2 regions of the Stenotrophomonas sp. FW305-C-20-S1 genome follow, and region 2 is predicted to be linked to the other one. Evidence: riboswitches for the same ligand, from Rfam matches in the RefSeq annotation. Region 2 holds a riboswitch; the other holds the start of a gene.
What was found. Region 2 has a riboswitch for glycine ahead of AC3WTC_RS15815 (trimeric intracellular cation channel family protein). Riboswitches for the same ligand answer to the same signal wherever they lie in the genome.
Positions count from the first base shown of each region.

Region 1 (8,803 bases), on a different contig from region 2:
TGCGGGGGCGCAAGGATAACCCACACCCCCTGCATGCCGGTTCACGCCCGTGCGGTAGCGGCTCAGTCCAGTACCCGCCCCTGCCGCCAGTACCCCATGAAGGTGATCGCGCGGCGATCCAGGCCGCAGTCCTTCAGCAGATGCCGGCGGATCGCCATCACCGCGCCGGCCTCGCCCGCTACCCAGGCATACAGCGCGCCGTCCGCGCTGGCGTCAGCCTGCTCCCACAGGATCTGCGCATCAACGTCGATGTCGTCCAGCTCGGCAGCCTCGGCGACGGTCGCGGCCGCCGCCAGCCGCGCCTGTACTGCCTGCAGCAACCGCTGCCCATGGGCCTGCTGCCCGCGTGGCAACCACACCAGTTCGGCCGTGGCCGGTGCCTTCAACGGCACCGCATCACCGGCCTGGGCGATCTCCAGCAGGGCCAGCGTGCGCGGCGGATCGGCCAGCCCGGCCAGTTCATCGAGGATGCCGGCCACCGCCGGCAATGCGGTCTCATCGGCCACCAGCAGCACCTGGCCTACCCCGGCTGGCGGCTTCCATTCCCAGCCCTCGCTGCTGTCCGCACAGTCGGCATCGGGGGCCAGCAGCACCACGCGGTCGCCCGGCCGTGCATGCGTGGCCCAGCGCGAGGCCGGTCCGGTCTGGCCATGCAGCACGAAGTCGACGTCGACCTCGCACTCGCCGGCACGCAGCTGGCGGAGGGTAAAGGTGCGCATCGGCGGCCGCGCGTCATCAGGCAGTGCCCGGTAACGGGCATACCAGTCTTCGCCGCTGGGAACGTCCGGCGCGTCCTGGCCGGGCAAGGGGAAAAACACCTTGATTCGCTGGTCCGGGCCTTCGGTCTTCATGTGCGCCACGTCGGCGCCGGTGAACACCATGCGGTCCAAAGAAGGAGAAAGAACGCGGCGCTCCTTCAGCGCCACCTCGAACAGGCGGTAGGTCTGCTGCGCAGCCATGCGGGTACCTCATGCGACGACATCGGAATGGCTGGCTGTCGTGCACCCACGAACCGGCTCGCTGGAAACCCCAGCCTAATCCCTGCCCGCAGCGCCGCAACGGATCCGCGCGTGATGACGCGCCCTACCCCTGCACGACGCTCAATGCGCCGTGCTGGCTGCCTCTGATGCGCGCTCGCGCTGGTGCTCCCAGTACCAGAACACGAAGCCGGCCGCGAAGAAGCCCGCCTGTCCCAGTGCCAGGTGCAGCGGGTTGTTGTGCAGCAGCGGCGATACCACGCCGGCCACCACGGTGCTGATCATCAGCTGCACGAACGCCTGCAGCGACGACGCCAGGCCGCGCTGCAGCGGATACATGTCCAGCACCGCCAGCGCCAGGATCGGGAAGATCAGCGCCATGCCCATGCCACCAAGGAAGATCGGCATCACCGCCCACGGCAGCGCGAACTGCGGCGCCAGGGTGACGTAGCCGATGTTCAACACGGCAGAGACCGCACACAGGGTGAAACCGAGCGCGACCTGCCGGGTCGGTGTGCTGTGCCCGGCCATGCGCCCGGACAGGAACGAACCGGTGGTCATGCCGCCGATGGTGGGAATGAACAACCACGCAAAGCCACCTTCACCCAGATGCAGGTGCTGCATCACGATGGCCGGCGCCGAGGAGATGTACAGGAAGATGCCGCCGAACCCGATGCTGCCGGCCAGGGCCAGGCGCAGGAACCGCGGATTGAAGCCGATGCGCACGTAATCGCGCAGCAACGTGCGTGGCGACAGGGCGATCCGCGCCTCCACCGGATGGGTTTCCGGCAGGAAGCGCGCGGTGGCCGCCAGCAGCACCAGCGCAAATACCACCAGGAACCAGAAGATCAGCGGCCAGCCGGCACCGCTGAGCAGGATCCAGCCACCGATGATCGGCGCGATGGCCGGGGCGATACCGAACAGCATCGACACCTGGCTCATCAGCCGCTGCGCGTCGTGGCCGTGGTACAGATCGCGGATCACCGCGCGGCCGACGATCATGCCCACGCCGGCGGACAGGCCCTGCAGTGCGCGGAACGCCAGCAGCGTGGTCAGGTCGGTAGACAACGCACAGCCCACCGAGGCGCCGACGAAGATCACCAGGCCGCCGAGGATCACCCGCTTGCGTCCCCACGCATCGGACAGCGGGCCATGGGCCAGGCTCATCAGGCCGTAGAACAGCAGGTAGACGCTGATGGTCTGCTGCACCGCCACCTCGTCCACCGCCAGACGCTGGGCCAGCTGCGGAAACGCGGGAAAGATGGTGTCGATCGAGAACGGACCGAACATGGCCAGGCCAGCGAGCAACAGGGCCATGCGGCGGGTGGAAGGAGCAACGGCGGCGGTCATCGGGCAAGCGTCCGGCAGGGCCATGCATGACACGCACGGCGGGCGCCGATCCCCTGCAGCAGGGACGGCGCCAGATGAATACGAGAATCCCACCATCATAGGTGGGGAATGCGCGCGATGCCATGCACGGATGCACAGAACGCACGCCCGGGCCATCGGCCATTCAGCCCCGTGAGGCCAGCCCGGGCCACCGTCAGGCGCCGGCAACGAGCTATAATCGGCGGGCAACACGGTGGGAGAAGCAGGTCACCGCTGCCGAAGGCGCAACGCCCGTAATCGCTCAGGCCCGATACCACCCGTAACAGAACTCTGGAGAGACCGGTTCGATCCGGCGCCGAAGGGGCACGAAGCTGCGGTTTTCCGCGCTTTTAAACTCTCAGGCAAAAGGACAGAGGGGCGCCCGCAGACCGCCGACCGGCGGCTTGTGCCCGTGCGTGTGCCCTTTCCTGACGGATCCTTCGCCATGTCCCAGAACACCCCTTCCCTGCGTGAGCTCGAGCACCATTCGGCGTTCGTCGAGCGCCACATCGGCCCCAACGATGCCGAGATCGCGCAGATGCTCGGCGTCATCGGCCACGCCTCGCTGGATGCGATGACCGATGCCATCGTGCCGGCCAAGATCAAGTCGCCGGCACCGCTGGCGCTGCCGGAGTCGATCACCGAAGTGCAGGCGCTGGCGAAGATCCGCGCGATCGCCGACAAGAACACCGTGCTGCGCAGCTTCATCGGCCAGGGCTACTACGGTACCCACACGCCGAACGTGATCCTGCGCAACATCCTGGAAAACCCGGCCTGGTACACCGCCTACACCCCGTACCAGGCGGAAATCTCGCAGGGCCGCATGGAAGCGCTGATCAACTTCCAGACCCTGTGCGCCGACCTGACCGGCATGGAAATCGCCAACGCCTCGCTGCTGGACGAAGCCACGGCCGCCGCTGAAGCGATGACCCTGGCCAAGCGCTCGGCCAAGTCGAAGTCGGACACCTTCTTCGTGCACGACGCCGTGCACCCGCAGACGCTGGAACTGCTGCGCACCCGCGCCGAGCCCATGGGCATCGTGCTGCGCGTGGGCACCCCGGCCGAAGCGCTGGAAGCGGAAGCCTTCGGCCTGCTGCTGCAGTACCCGGACACCTTCGGCCAGGTGGGCGACTACAAGGCGCTGGTCGATGCCGTGCACGCGCGCGGCGGCCTGGTGGCCGTGGCCACCGACCTGCTGGCACTGACCCTGCTGGCCGCCCCGGGCGAATGGGGTGCGGACATCGTGGTCGGCAACAGCCAGCGTTTCGGCGTGCCGTTCGGCTTCGGTGGCCCGCATGCTGCGTTCATGGCCTGCCGTGACGCCTACAAGCGTTCCATGCCGGGCCGCCTGATCGGCGTCTCGATCGACGCACAGGGCAACCCGGCCTACCGCCTGACCCTGCAGACCCGCGAACAGCACATCCGCCGCGAGAAGGCCACCTCCAACATCTGCACCGCACAGGTGCTGCTGGCGGTGATGGCCTCGATGTATGCCGTCTACCACGGCCCGGAAGGCCTGACCCGCATCGCCCGCCGCACCCATCGCCTGGCCGCCATCCTGGCCAGCGCGCTGCGCACTGCCGGTGTGCAGGTCGGTGCCGACTTCTTCGACACGCTGCACGTCACCGGTGTCGACGCCGACGCGATCCATGCCAAGGCCCGTGCCGCCGGCTACAACCTGCGTGCGATCGACAGCAGTTCGGTCGGCATCAGCCTGGACGAGACCGCCACCCGCGCCGACATCGTCGCCGTAGGCGCGCTGTTCGGTGCCACCGTTGATGTGGACGCGCTCGATGCCAGCACCGCCGATGCGCTGCCGGCCGGCCTGCTGCGCCAGTCCGCGTTCCTGACCCACCCGGTGTTCAACACCCACCACAGCGAGCACGAACTGCTGCGCTACCTGCGTTCGCTGGCCGACAAGGACCTGGCGATGGACCGCACGATGATCCCGCTGGGCTCGTGCACCATGAAGCTCAACGCCACCGCCGAAATGATTCCGGTGACCTGGCCGGAGTTCTCGCAGATCCACCCGCTGGTGCCGGCCGAGCAGGCGCTTGGCTACAAGGAACTGATCGATTCGCTGGAAGCAATGCTGGTCGAGTGCACCGGCTACGACGCCGTCAGCCTGCAGCCGAACTCCGGTGCGCAGGGCGAGTACGCCGGCCTGCTGGCGATCCGCGCCTACCACCGCTCGCGTGGCGAAGATCACCGTGACATCTGCCTGATCCCGGATTCGGCGCATGGCACCAACCCGGCCTCGGCGCAGATGTGCGGCATGAAGGTCGTGGTCACCAAGACCGATGCCAACGGCAACGTCGACGTTGAAGACATCCGCCTCAATGCCGAGAAGTACAGCGACCGCCTGGCCGCGATCATGATGACCTACCCGTCCACGCACGGCGTGTTCGAGGAAGAGGTGGTGGAGATCTGCGAGATCATCCACAAGCATGGCGGCCAGGTGTACACCGACGGTGCCAACATGAACGCCCTGGTCGGCGTGGCCAAGCCGGGCAAGTGGGGTTCGGACGTTTCGCACCTGAACCTGCACAAGACCTTCTGCATCCCGCACGGCGGCGGCGGCCCGGGCGTTGGCCCGTGTGCGGTCAAGTCGCACCTTGCCCCGTTCCTGCCGGGCAAGCTGGGTGACAACGGTCCGGTCGGCATGGTCAGCGCCGCCAGCTTCGGCAGCGCCTCGATCCTGCCGATCAGCTGGATGTACATCGCGATGATGGGCACCGAAGGCCTGCGCAAGGCCACCCAGGTTGCCCAGCTCAACGCCAACTACATCGCCAAGCGCCTGGCCCCGCACTTCAAGACCCTGTACACCGGTCGCAACGGCCTGGTCGCGCACGAGTGCATCCTGGACGTGCGTCCGCTGGAGAAGACAAGCGGCATCGGTGCCGAAGACGTGGCCAAGCGCCTGATCGACTTCGGCTTCCATGCCCCGACCCTGAGCTTCCCGGTGGCCGGCACGCTGATGGTCGAACCGACCGAAAGCGAATCGCTGCACGAGCTGGACCGCTTCATCGACGCGATGATCCAGATCCGCGAAGAGATCACCGCGATCGAAGACGGCCGCCTGGACCGCGAGGACAACCCGCTGAAGAACGCCCCGCACACGGCCACGGCCGTGACCGCCAGCGAGTGGACCCACGCCTACCCGCGCGAGCTGGCCGCCTTCCCGCTGCCGAGCCTGAAGCTGCAGAAGTACTGGCCGCCGGTAGCCCGCGTCGACAACGTGTACGGCGACAAGAACGTGATGTGTGCCTGCATCCCGGTCGATGCCTACAAGGATGATGAAGTCGAGGCGTAAGCCATCGCGGCATCGGAAATGAGAACGGCCCGCGCAAGCGGGCCGTTCTTGTTTTCCGGTAGCGACGAGCCATGCCCGGCGAGCGCAGCGGCAGAACGCGTCACGGGTCGGGCATCTGCCCCAGGCTCAACTGCCACGACACGCCGAAGCGGTCCTGCACCCAGCCGTAGCGGCTGCTGAAATCCTGCTCGCCCACCGGCATCAGCCAGTGCCCGCCGTCACCCAGCACGCGCGCGGCACGCTCGAATGATTCGGCGCCGGAACACTCGACGAACAGCGACATCGAGGGCGTGAAGGTGAAGTCGTGCACATCCAGGCTGTCAAAGCACAGGTAGTGGGTGCCGCCGAGCAGGAAAATGGCCTGGCGGACCTGCCCGGGCACGCCCGCGCCCGCCCCGTCCGGGTGGCGCTGCAGGGCCAGCAGGCGGAATTCGGCGAAGGCTTCGGCGTACAGGGCCAGCGCCGCTTCGGCCTGGCCGGTGAACATCAGGAAGGGACGGCTGCGCAGCATGCGGTGCTCCCGTTCGTCGGGCCGGTGATGGCCCACCCGATCAGGATGGCACGCGGAATGTGGGCGCGGCGTATCGGTAGCGCCGGGCCATGCCCGGCGGCCCCATCACGCCTCGCGCATGCGCCGGGCGATGGCGCTGCTGGCCGCGATGGTCGCCGTCAGCGCTACCATCGACAGGAACTGCAGGCGCGTATGCGCTTCACTCAGCAGCAGGCCGAAGATCAGCGCCAGGATCGCCAGCGCACAGACGGTCAGCCACGGGAAGCCCGCCATGCGGAACGGCAGGCGCGTGCCCAGGCGGTCGGCGCGACGGCGCAGCACCAGCTGCGAGACCAGCGACAACGTCCACACCAGCAGGCAGGTGGAACCGACGATGTTCAGCAGCACCGGCAACACCTTGTCCGGGAACAGCAGTTCCATGATGGTGGCAGCAAAGCCGAACAGGACGCTGGCCAGCACCGCGATCACCGGCACCTGGCGCGGATCGGTCCAGCCCAGCACGGCCGGTGCTTCGCGGCGTTGCGCCAGCGAATACATCATGCGCGAGGCGCCGTAGAGGTTGGCATTGAGCGCTGACAGCAGGGCGATCACCGCGATCAGGGTGATGGCGGTGGCCGCGCCCGGAATATTGGCGACATCGAGAACCGCGGCAAACGGCGACTTCAGCGCTTCGCTGGTCCACGGCACCACAGCGATGATCACGCTCAGCGAACCGATGTAGAACACCAGGATGCGCCAGGCCACGGTGCGGATGGCACGGGCGATGCTGCGCTCGGGGTCTTCGGTCTCCGCCGCAGCGACGGCCACGATTTCGGTGCCACCGAAAGCGAACACCACCACCAGCAGCGCCGCGCCGATGCCGGCCAGGCCCTTCGGTGCGAAGCCACCATGCTCGGTGAAGTTGCTCAGGCCCGGCGAGGCCACCTGCGGCAGCCAGCCCATCAGCAGCGCCACGCCCACGGCGATGAAGGCCAGGATCGCCGCTACCTTGAGGATGGCGAACCAGAATTCGAACTCGCCGAAGTTCTTCACCCCGAGCAGGTTGATCGCGGTGAAGAACAGCATGAAGGCCAATGCCGCCATCGGTACCGGCACCACCGGCCAGACCGTGGCCAGCAATCCGGCCGCCCCCACCGCCTCGGCGGCGATCACGATGACCAGCTGCACCCACCACAGCCAGCCCACGGTGGCACCGGCGGTGGCGCCCATGGCATCGGCCGCATACACCGAGAACGCACCGCTGGTCGGCTTGGCCGCGGCCATTTCGCCCAGCGCGTTCATCACGATGATCACCAGCGCACCGGCCACCAGGTAGGACACCAGCACCGCCGGGCCGGCCGCCTGCACGCCCACGCCGGAGCCGAGGAACAGGCCGGCGCCGATGGCGCTGCCCAGCCCCATCATGATCAGCTGGCGTGGCTTGAGCGAATGGCCGAGGCGGGAGGGCGAAGCGGTCGTATCGGGGGTGGCGGGCATCGGCAGGGCTGGCGGCGGCTACAAGGGCGACACCTTACCGTGTCCAGCCGCCGCGGGGATAGGCACAGCGCAGCAGGAAACTCAGGCCGGTACCGGCTCGCCGACATTGCCGCCGATACGGGCGCGGTAGGCGCGCGGGGAGAAACCGGTTTCAGCCTTGAACTTGCGGGTGAACGCGCTCTGGTCGCTGAAACCGCAGGCCTGGCCGATGCAGGCGATGCTCTCGTTGCCATGCAGCAGGTGCATGGCCATCTGGATCCGCAGCCGGGTCAGCACCTGCTGCGGCGTCATCTGGAACACCTTGCGGAAGCTGCGCTCCAGCTTGGACAACGAGAACCCGGTGATGTCCAGCAGCGTCTGCATCCGCACGTTCTCGGCGTAGTGCGTATTGAGGTGGGCCAAGGCCAGACGAAGCTGCTCGTACTGGGTCCCCAGGCTGTCCTTCTGGCCGAGGTCGCGGGAAATGCCGATCAGCCCCTCGACCTGCCCGTCCACCAGCAGCGGGCGTTTGCAGGTCAGGCACCAGCCCGGTTCGCGGTTGGCGAACAGGTGCAGCTCCATGAGGTTCTCGATCACCTCGCCGGACAGCACGCGTGCGTCCTGGTCGACATAGTCCGCACTCAGGCCGGTTGGGTAGATCTCGGCCGCGGTGCGTCCGATCACGTCCTTGCGCGCACGCAGGCCCAGCCGTCGCAGCATGGTCTGGTTGACGTAGGTGTAGCGGCCCTGGCGGTCCTTCATGAAGAACAGCACGTCCGGAATGGCGTCGAACAGGGCTTCGATGTCGGCGGGTTCGACTCGCATGCGGCAAGCATACCCGAGCCGCCGATTTGTCTGCGCGTTCACTCCCACGGGACCGTGCATTAACGCCGGCGGCGCCACTGTCTGGAGTCTGCCCCCTACCCGCTCCAGGAGATCCTCCATGGCCGCCAGCAAGCCGACCGGCAAGCGCGCTCCCGCCACCACCTCCGCCGACCGTGACAGCCGCGGCCAGGGCGATGAACTGCATCAGCTCGCAGGAGGCGCCCATCCGGTACTGACCAGCAGCCAGGGCATTCCGGTTGCAGACAACCAGAACTCCCTGCGCCAGGGACCGCGTGGACCCACCCTGCTGGAAGACTTCCTGCTGCGCGAGAAGATCACCCACTTCGACCACGA
Region 1 covers NZ_JBYTEK010000009.1:88,441-97,243, reverse strand. Annotated here, with positions in the region: gene AC3WTC_RS07060 (siderophore-interacting protein) at 63-959, opposite strand; gene AC3WTC_RS07055 (multidrug effflux MFS transporter) at 1,101-2,327, opposite strand; glycine riboswitch at 2,627-2,729, shown strand; gene gcvP (aminomethyl-transferring glycine dehydrogenase) at 2,791-5,658, shown strand; gene AC3WTC_RS07045 (VOC family protein) at 5,759-6,169, opposite strand; gene AC3WTC_RS07040 (amino acid permease) at 6,275-7,645, opposite strand; gene AC3WTC_RS07035 (AraC family transcriptional regulator) at 7,727-8,449, opposite strand; gene AC3WTC_RS07030 (catalase) at 8,568-8,803, shown strand, end outside.
Region 1: it holds a riboswitch for glycine, as region 2 does, so the genes downstream of both, gcvP (aminomethyl-transferring glycine dehydrogenase) here and AC3WTC_RS15815 (trimeric intracellular cation channel family protein) in region 2, are expected to answer to the same signal.

Region 2 (8,803 bases):
CTGCTGCATGCCGCCACACCACTGGGCGCGCGGTCGGCGGGCTGCGGCCAGCCCTCCACCCAAGCGAGCCCAAGCAGGTACAACAGCCCCGGTAGCAGGGCAACGAAGGCCAGCAACAGCAGTAGCGCGATCCATGCACGGCCCGCAGCACGCATGCGTCACTCCGCCTTCGGCTTCGGGTACCACAGCGCGTTGACGATGACCCAGCGCTGCTCGAAGCGGCCCATGTGGAAGTAGTCGACGAACCACGGGGTTTCCAGCCGCACCGATGCGGCGTTGCCGGTCACGTCCAGCACCGTGCAGCGGCGATCCCATTGATCTTTCGGGGTCTTCAACGCGCCCTGCTTCGTCAGCGCAACCAGCTCTTCCTTCGACATCCGGCGCAGGCCCAGGCGCTCGTCCGGTGTATCACCGAGCACCGCGCGCTTGGCCAGGTCCGGATGCAGGGAACGGGCGACGCGCTGCGGGTCGGCTTCCAGTTGACCGTCGACGTAGTCGTGGCAGGTGGCATCGATGGCTGCGATCGTGGCGGCGTCGGCGGCAGGGCTTGCTGCTGCGGAAAGTGCGAACAACAGGGCAACGGTGGACATCCGGGTCTCCAGCGCTGAGGGCTGGGCGATCATGGCATGGCCGGATGCGCCCCATCCGCGCATGGCGTGGATCTACTGCAACAGCCACGCCAGTTTGCGTTCGCGCGGCTGCCGCTTGAGCTCCCATTCGGCACGCGAGGCCGCTGCCCGGTCCGGGTACTCACGCACCGCCAGGACCCGCAGTGGCGGCCGCGACCGGGTGTAGCGGGCCCCCTTGCCGGCCTGGTGGGCAGCAAAGCGGGCCTGCACGTCGGTGCTGATGCCGGCGTAATAGCTGCCGTCGCGGCATTCGAGCAGGTACAGGAACCACGGGCGGGAGGGCGAAACCATTGCCGGATTATGCCGTGCTGCACTGCAGCGGATATACTGGCGACCGAATGCAGGAGAGAGGCGCCGCGCTGGCGCCCGCCGAAGGCGCAGGCTCCCATGATCGCTCAGGCCGGTGGGCTGGAATCCCACCAACCATGCATTCGACTCGCCGAGCTGGAGAGAGGTCACCGGGCACGCCCGGGACGATCCGCCGAAGGGGCACGCGGCTCACGCCGCTGAACTCTCAGGCAAAAGGACAGCGGGAGCGGCACCGGTCATCGTCATCCCGTCATTGCGCAGGCAGTGGCGGTATGTGCGCATGGCCGGCCCCACCGCGCCCGGAGCCTGTCCCATGCTGCTGTCCATCATCTACCTGATCGCTATTTCCGCCGAAGCCATGACCGGTGCCCTGTCTGCCGGCCGCCGCCGCATGGACCTGTTCGGCGTGGTGATGATCGCCTGTGTCACCGCCCTCGGTGGCGGCTCGCTGCGCGACATCCTGCTTGGCCACTATCCGCTGGGCTGGGTGAAACACCCTGAGTACCTCGGCTTCACTGTGTGCGCCGCACTGATCGCCACCTGGGTGGCGCGCTGGATGCATCACTTCCGCCGCACCTTCCTGGTGCTCGATGGCCTGGGCCTGATCGCCTTCACCCTGATCGGCTGCTCGATCGCGCGCGAGGCCGGCCATGCACTGCCGATCGTGCTGATCGCCGGCATGCTCACCGGCGCCTTCGGCGGCGTGCTGCGCGACATCCTCTGCAACGAGGTGCCGTTGATCTTCCAGAAAGAGCTGTACGCCATCATCTCGCTGCTGACCGGTGCGGTGTATCTGCTGTTGCTGCACTGGGGCGTGGCCGATGCCACGGCGATCCTGTGCTGCCTGGGTGGCGGGTTCGCCGTGCGCCTGCTGGCGATCCATTACCGCTGGGAAATGCCGAAGTTCGTGTACCACGACGAAGTGCATTGAGCGCTGGCCGGCACTACCGGCGGGGTGGCATGACCAAGGTCACGCGGCGACGGCCTGCGTAAACCGCTACCATTGGCGCCCCGTCGCACACGCGACGGCATCCAGCCACGCCGCGCCTGCGGCCCCGCCAGACAATCCCCTTCCCCGCTGCCCGTGGCCCTTCGTGGTGCCGACGGGCCCGCATGACCCTGCGTGCGCGCAGGGCGCAGGATGCCCATGTCTGTCGCCGAAAATTCCCGCTCACGTCGTGCCCGCCTGTTGCTGGTCGTTGCCGGTCTTGCCCTTGTCGCTGGCCTGGCGTGGTGGCTGTGGCCGCAGGCCGAGGCGGGCAGTGGCGAAGCCGGCAGCGGCAAGACGGTGCCTGTACGCATCGCCCTCGCCAGCGCCGAGCCGCTGGTGCTGCGGATGAAGGCGGTCGGTACGGTCACTCCGCTGCACAGCGTGGTGGTGCGCAGCCGCGTGGACGGCGAACTGATGCGCCTGCATTTCCAGGAAGGTCAGCAGGTCAACGCCGGGGACCTGCTGGCACAGATCGATCCCCGCCCCTACCAAGTGAAGCTTGCGCACGCACAGGGTACGCAGCAGCAGAACCTGGCCGAGCTGGAGAATGCCGAGCGCCAGCTGCAGCGCTACCGCGAACTGCAGCGACAGAACTACGTGTCGGCACAGGAACTGAGCGACCAGCAGAGCAAGGTGCGGCAGCTGCAGGGGCGCCGCCTCAGCGACCAGGCATCGGTGGACGAAGCACGCCTGCAATTGCAGTACACGCGCATCATCGCCCCGGTCAGCGGCCGTGTCGGCCTGCGCCGGCTGGACGTAGGCAACCTGGTGCACGCCAGCGATACCGAAGGCCTGGTCACGCTGTCGCAGACGGCGCCGATCAGCGTGCTGTTCACCGTGCCCGAGCCGGAGCTTCCCGCCCTGCTCGATGCGGTGCAGGCGCAGCCGGCGCTGGCGGTGGAAAGCTGGGACCGCGAAGAACGACGGCAGCTCGCCAGCGGCACCCTGTCCAGCGTCGACAACCGCATCGATACCGCCACCGGCACGCTGAAGCTGCGCGCGCAGTTCGACAACACCGACCAGGCGCTGTTCCCCAACCAGTTCGTCAATGTGCGCCTGCAGCTGGGTGAGCATCCCGCGCTGCTGATTCCCGATGCCGCCGTGCAGTTCGGCAGCCAGGGCAACTACGTGCACATCGTCGACAAGGACAACAAGGCACAACGTCGCTCGGTGCTGCTCGGCCCGGCCGACGACGGACGCGTGGCGGTGCGTTCCGGCCTGGTGGCTGGTGACAAGGTGGTGATCGAAGGCATCGACGGGCTGGAAGACGGCACCGCGGTGGAGATCATCACCGAGGAGGCATCGACCAGGGCCGGCGCATGAACCTCTCGCGCGCCTTCATCCTGCGCCCGGTCGCCACCACCCTGCTGATGGTGGCGCTGCTGCTGTCCGGCGTGCTGGCCTATCGCCTGCTGCCGGTGGCGGCGCTGCCGCAGGTCGACTATCCGATCATCCAGATCACCACGCTGTACCCCGGCGCCAGCCCCGAGCTGACCACGCGCACCATCACCGCGCCGCTGGAGCGCCAGCTCGGGCAGATCCCCGGCCTGAAGCAGCTGTCGTCCACCAGTTCCGGGGGAGCGTCGGTGATCACCCTGCAGTTCGGCCTGGAGGTGTCGCTGGGCGTGGCCGAACAGGACGTGCAGGCGGCGATCAACGCCGCCGGCAGCTTCCTGCCCGGCGACCTGCCGGTGCCGCCGGTGTATCGCAAGGTCAATCCGGCCGACACGCCGATCCTGACCCTGGCGGTGACCTCGCAGGGCCTGTCACTGCCGCAGGTGCATGACCTGGTCGATACCCGCATCGCCCAGCGCTTGGCGCAGTTGCCGGGTGTGGGCCTGGTCAGCCTGGCCGGTGGCCAGCGCCCCGCCGTGCGCATCCAGGTCAATCCGGCCGCGCTGGCCGCCAACAACCTGGGCATGGACCACATCCGCACAGCAATTGCCGCAGCCAACGTCAACCTGCCCAAGGGCAGCTTCGATGGCCCGATCCGTGCGGTGATGCTCGATGCCAACGACCAGATGCGCAGCGTTGCCGAATACCGCGCACTGGCGCTGGCCTGGCGTGAGGGCGCACCGCTGCGGCTGGGCGATGTGGCCACCATCACCGACGGCGCCGAGAACCGCCAGCTGGCGGCATGGAGCGGCACCACCCCGGCGGTGCTGGTGAACATCCAGCGCCAACCCGGCGCAAACGTCATCGCCGTGGTCGGACAGGTACGTGCGTTGCTGCCGCAGCTGCAGGCCACGCTGCCGGCCGGCGTGCAGATAACCGTGCTCAGCGACCGCACCGAATCGATCCGCGCGTCCGTGCGCGGCGTACAGAAGGAACTGGTGCTGGCCATCGCGCTGGTGGTGCTGGTCACCTGGGTATTCCTGCGCAACCTGCCGGCTACGCTGATTCCCAGCGTGGCGGTGCCGCTGTCGCTGATCGGTACGTTCGCGGTGATGCTGCTGGCCGGCTATTCGCTCAACAACCTCACGCTGATGGCGTTGACCATCGCCACCGGCTTCGTGGTGGACGATGCGATCGTGATGCTGGAGAACATCGCCCGCCACTTGGAAGACGGTGAAAGCCCGCGCGAAGCGGCGCTGAAGGGCGCCAGCGAGATTGGTTTCACCCTGGTATCGCTGACGGTCTCGTTGATCGCCGTGCTGATCCCGCTGCTGTTCATGGCCGACCTGGTGGGCGCGCTGTTCCATGAGTTCGCAGTGACGCTGGCGGTGGCCATCGGCATTTCGCTGCTGGTGTCGCTGACCTTGACGCCGATGCTGTGCGCGCGCTTCCTGAAACCACATGCCAAAGGGTCAGCGCCCCACGGGGATCTGACCCCGCCCGGGTCGGATCCGGTCAGGGCTCCAACCCCGAAGCGCGACGTGTTCGATCGCATCATTGCCCTGTACGACCGCCAGCTGCGCTGGGTGCTGCAGCGCCAGCCACTGATGCTGCTGGCGACCGTGGCCACGCTTGCGCTGACGGTGGCGCTGTATTTCGCGGTGCCGAAGGGCTTCTTCCCGGTGCAGGATGCCGGCCTGGTCCAGGGCATCAGCGAAGCCCCGCAGGCAATCTCGTTCCAAGCCATGCGCGAGCGCCAGCTTGCCTTGGCCACGGCCATTGAACAGGACCCGGCCGTGGCCAGCCTGTCTTCCTACATCGGCGTGGACGGCAACAATGCCGCCCTCAACACCGGCCGCCTGCTGATCGAACTGAAGCCACACGGCGAGCGCGAGGGCGCCGACGTGGTGATGGCGCGGCTGCAGCAGCGCGTGGCGAGGATTCCCGGTATCACCCTGTACCTGCAACCGGTGCAGGAGCTGGGCATCGAAGACCGCATCAGCCGCAACCAGTACCAGTTCACCTTGACCACGCCGGACCTGCAGACGCTGGAAACCTGGACGCCGAAACTGTTGCACGCGCTTCGCCAATCGCCGGCGCTGCGTGATGTGGCCAGTGACCTGCAGATGCAGGGCCGGCAGGCCAGGGTGAGCATCGACCGCGATGCCGCCGCACGCCTTGGCGTGAGTGTGGAAGCGGTGGCCGACGCACTGTACGACGCCTACGGGCAACGGCAGATCTCGACCATCTTCACCCAGGCCAGCCAGTACCGGGTGGTGCTTGAGGCCGATCCCGCGCGGCAACCGGGGCCGGAGGCGATCAGCGGCCTGCGCGTGCGCAGCAGCAACGGCCAGACCGTGCCGCTGGGCGCGGTGGCGCGCGTCGAGCAGGGGCCAACGGCGCTGCTGCGCAACCATGTCGGCCAGTTCCCGGCGGCCACCCTGTCGTTCAACCTTGCACCCGGTGCATCGCTGGGCGAAGCGGTGGATGCGGTGCATGCCGCGCAGGCACAGGTGGCATTGCCGCAGAGCATCGAGCTGCGCCTGCAGGGCGCGGCGGCCGCCTTCAGCAGTTCGCTGTCGAGCACGCTGTGGCTGATCCTGGCGGCGGTGGTGGTGATGTACATCGTGCTGGGCGTGCTCTACGAGAGCTTCATCCACCCCATCACCATTCTCTCCACCCTGCCCTCGGCGACCGTGGGCGCCCTGGCCGCGTTGTGGGTGAGCGGACGCAGCCTGGACCTGATCGCAGTGATCGGCATCGTGCTGCTGATCGGCCTGGTGAAGAAGAACGCGATCATGATGATCGACTTCGCGCTGGACGCGCAGCGCACGCGCGGCATGAGCCCGCGTGAGGCGATCCACCAGGCGGCGCTGCTGCGCTTCCGGCCGATCCTGATGACCACCCTGGCCGCGCTGTTCGGCGCGGTACCGCTGATGCTGGCCAGCGGCTCGGGCGCCGAGCTGCGGCAGCCGCTGGGCTGGGTGATGGTGGGTGGCCTGATGGTCAGCCAGGTATTGACCCTGTTCACCACGCCGGTGATCTACCTGGCCTTCGACCGTCTGCAGCGTGGCCGCGCGACAGCACCGGCAACCGCTGGCGAGGCCGGCGCATGACCCCTGTAGCACGCCTGGCACAGGCCTGCGTGCAGCGTCCGGTGGCGACCATCCTCTTGGCGGTGGCGCTGGTACTGGCCGGCCTGCTGGCGCTGCGCCTGCTGCCGGTGGCACCGCTGCCCCAGGTCGACTATCCCGCCATTGAAGTCAGTGCCAGCCTGCCCGGCGCCTCGCCCGAATCGATGGCGGCCACCGTCGCCACGCCGCTGGAGCGTGCGCTGGGCAGTCTGCCCGGCATCTCGCGCATCGACTCGGCCAGCACCCAGGGGCAGACCGAGATCGAATTGAAGTTCGTGCTCGGCCGCGACATTGACGAGGCCGCGCGCGAAGTGCAGGCCGCGATCAACCTCGCCCGCGGCCAGCTGCCCAGCGGCATGCCGGGCATGCCGCAGTACCGCAAGGTCAACCCGTCGCAGGCGCCGATCCTGGCGCTGGCGTTGACCTCCGATACGCTCTCGCCGGGCCAGCTGTACGACCTGGGTTCGACTGTGCTGGCACAGAAGCTGTCGCAGGTGCCGGGCGTGGGCGAAGTGCAGGTGGGCGGCAGCGCGCTGCCGGCGGTTCGCGTGTCGCTGGACCCCAATGCTCTCAATCACGCAGGCCTGGCACTGGAAGACGTGGCACAGGCGATCAGCCGCGCCAATGCAGTGCGCCCACTGGGTGCGGTCGCAGGCGCGCAGCAGCACTGGCAACTGGAAGCGCCGCTGCAACTGCGCCAGGCAGCGCAGTATCGCCAGCTGGCGCTGAAGGCCAGCGATGACCGCCTGCTGCGACTGGGCGATGTCGCTGCCGTCGTCGATGGCGTCGAGGACCGCTATGCCAGTGGCTTCCACAACGAACGCCCCGCCGTGCTGCTGATCATCAGCCGCCAGCCCGGCGCCAACATCATCGCCACCGTCGATGCCATCCAGGCGCAGTTGCCGCAGCTGCACGCCCTGCTGCCCAGCACGGTGGACATGCGCCTGGTGATGGACCGCTCGCCGGTGATCCGCGCCACCCTGCACGAAGCAGAAGTGACCCTGCTGCTGGCGATCGCGCTGGTGGTACTGGTGGTGCTCGGCTTCCTCGGCCACTGGCGCGCAGCACTGGTACCCAGCGTGGCGATTCCGGTGGTGCTGTTCGGCACGCTGGCGTTGATCGCGCTGATGGGCTTCTCGCTCAATACGCTCTCGCTGATGGCCCTGATCGTGGCGGCGGTACTGGTGGTGGACGACGCCATCGTCGTGCTGGAGAACATCGCGCGCCATCGCGAGCTGGGCGCTGACCGCTGGCAGGCGGCGGTGCGCGGTGCATCGGAAGTGGGCGCTACGTTGCTATCGATGAACCTGGCGCTGGCGGTGGTGTTCGTCTCGATCCTGTTCCTGGACGATTTCGTCGAGCGCCTGTTCCGCGAATTCTCGCTGACCCTGGTAGCAGCGATGACGGTGTCGGTGCTGGTGGCGCTCAGCCTGGTGCCGATGCTGTGTGCGCGCCTGTTCGTCGATGACGCGCAACAACCCTCGCGCTGGCAGCGCGGCAGCAATGCGCTGTTCGAGCGCGTGCGTGGCACCTATCTGCGCACCCTGCAGGCCAGCCTGCGTCACCTGCGCTGGCCCTTGCTGGCCTTCGTGGCAGTGATCGCACTCAACGCCTGGCTGTTCCAGCAGGTACCCAAGGGCATCGTTCCGCAGCAGGACACCGCACAGCTGCGCGGCTTCGCGCGTGGCGATGACGGCCTGTCCTTCCAGGCGATGCAGCCGAAGATCGATGCCTACCGCAGACTGCTGCTGTCCGACCCGGCCATCGAGGACATCATCGGGTATATCGGTGGCAGCAACGGGGTCAACAACGCCTTCATCATGATCAAGATGAAGCCGCTGGCCGAGCGCGGTGTCTCCAGCCAGCAGGTGATCGATCGTCTGCGCGCGCGCCTGCCCAAGCTGCCCGGCGGCAATCTGTACCTGTGGGTGGACCAGGACATCCGCTTGGAAGGCGCCGGCAGCAGCGGCAAATACGAATTCCAGCTGCTGTCAGCGGACACCGCACCCTTGCGCCAATGGGCACCGAAGGTCGCTGCTGCGCTGCGTGGCCTGCCGGAACTGGTGGACGTGGAAGCGCAGGGCGAGGCCGGCATGCGCCAGGTGATGCTGGACATCGACCGCGAGGCAGCGGCGCGCCACGGCGTGGACCTGCGCATTGTGGCCAACATGCTCAACAACGCCTTCAGCCAGCGCCAGGTCGCCACGTTGTACGACAGCCTCAACCAGTACCGGGTGGTGATGGAGCTGGACCCGAAGCACACCCAGGACCCGGGCACGCTGGCACGGCTGCAGGTGATCGATGGCAGCGGCCAGCGCATTCCACTATCGAGCATCGCCAGCTGGCGCTATGGCATGGCGCCGGACCGCGTGTATCACAGCGAGCAGTTCGCCTCGATCTGGATC
Region 2 covers NZ_JBYTEK010000032.1:31,651-40,453, forward strand. Annotated here, with positions in the region: gene AC3WTC_RS15800 (hypothetical protein) at 1-155, opposite strand, end outside; gene AC3WTC_RS15805 (nuclear transport factor 2 family protein) at 159-590, opposite strand; gene AC3WTC_RS15810 (GIY-YIG nuclease family protein) at 663-920, opposite strand; glycine riboswitch at 961-1,050, shown strand; glycine riboswitch at 1,064-1,167, shown strand; gene AC3WTC_RS15815 (trimeric intracellular cation channel family protein) at 1,252-1,869, shown strand; gene AC3WTC_RS15820 (MdtA/MuxA family multidrug efflux RND transporter periplasmic adaptor subunit) at 2,086-3,252, shown strand; gene AC3WTC_RS15825 (multidrug efflux RND transporter permease subunit) at 3,249-6,380, shown strand; gene AC3WTC_RS15830 (efflux RND transporter permease subunit) at 6,377-8,803, shown strand, end outside.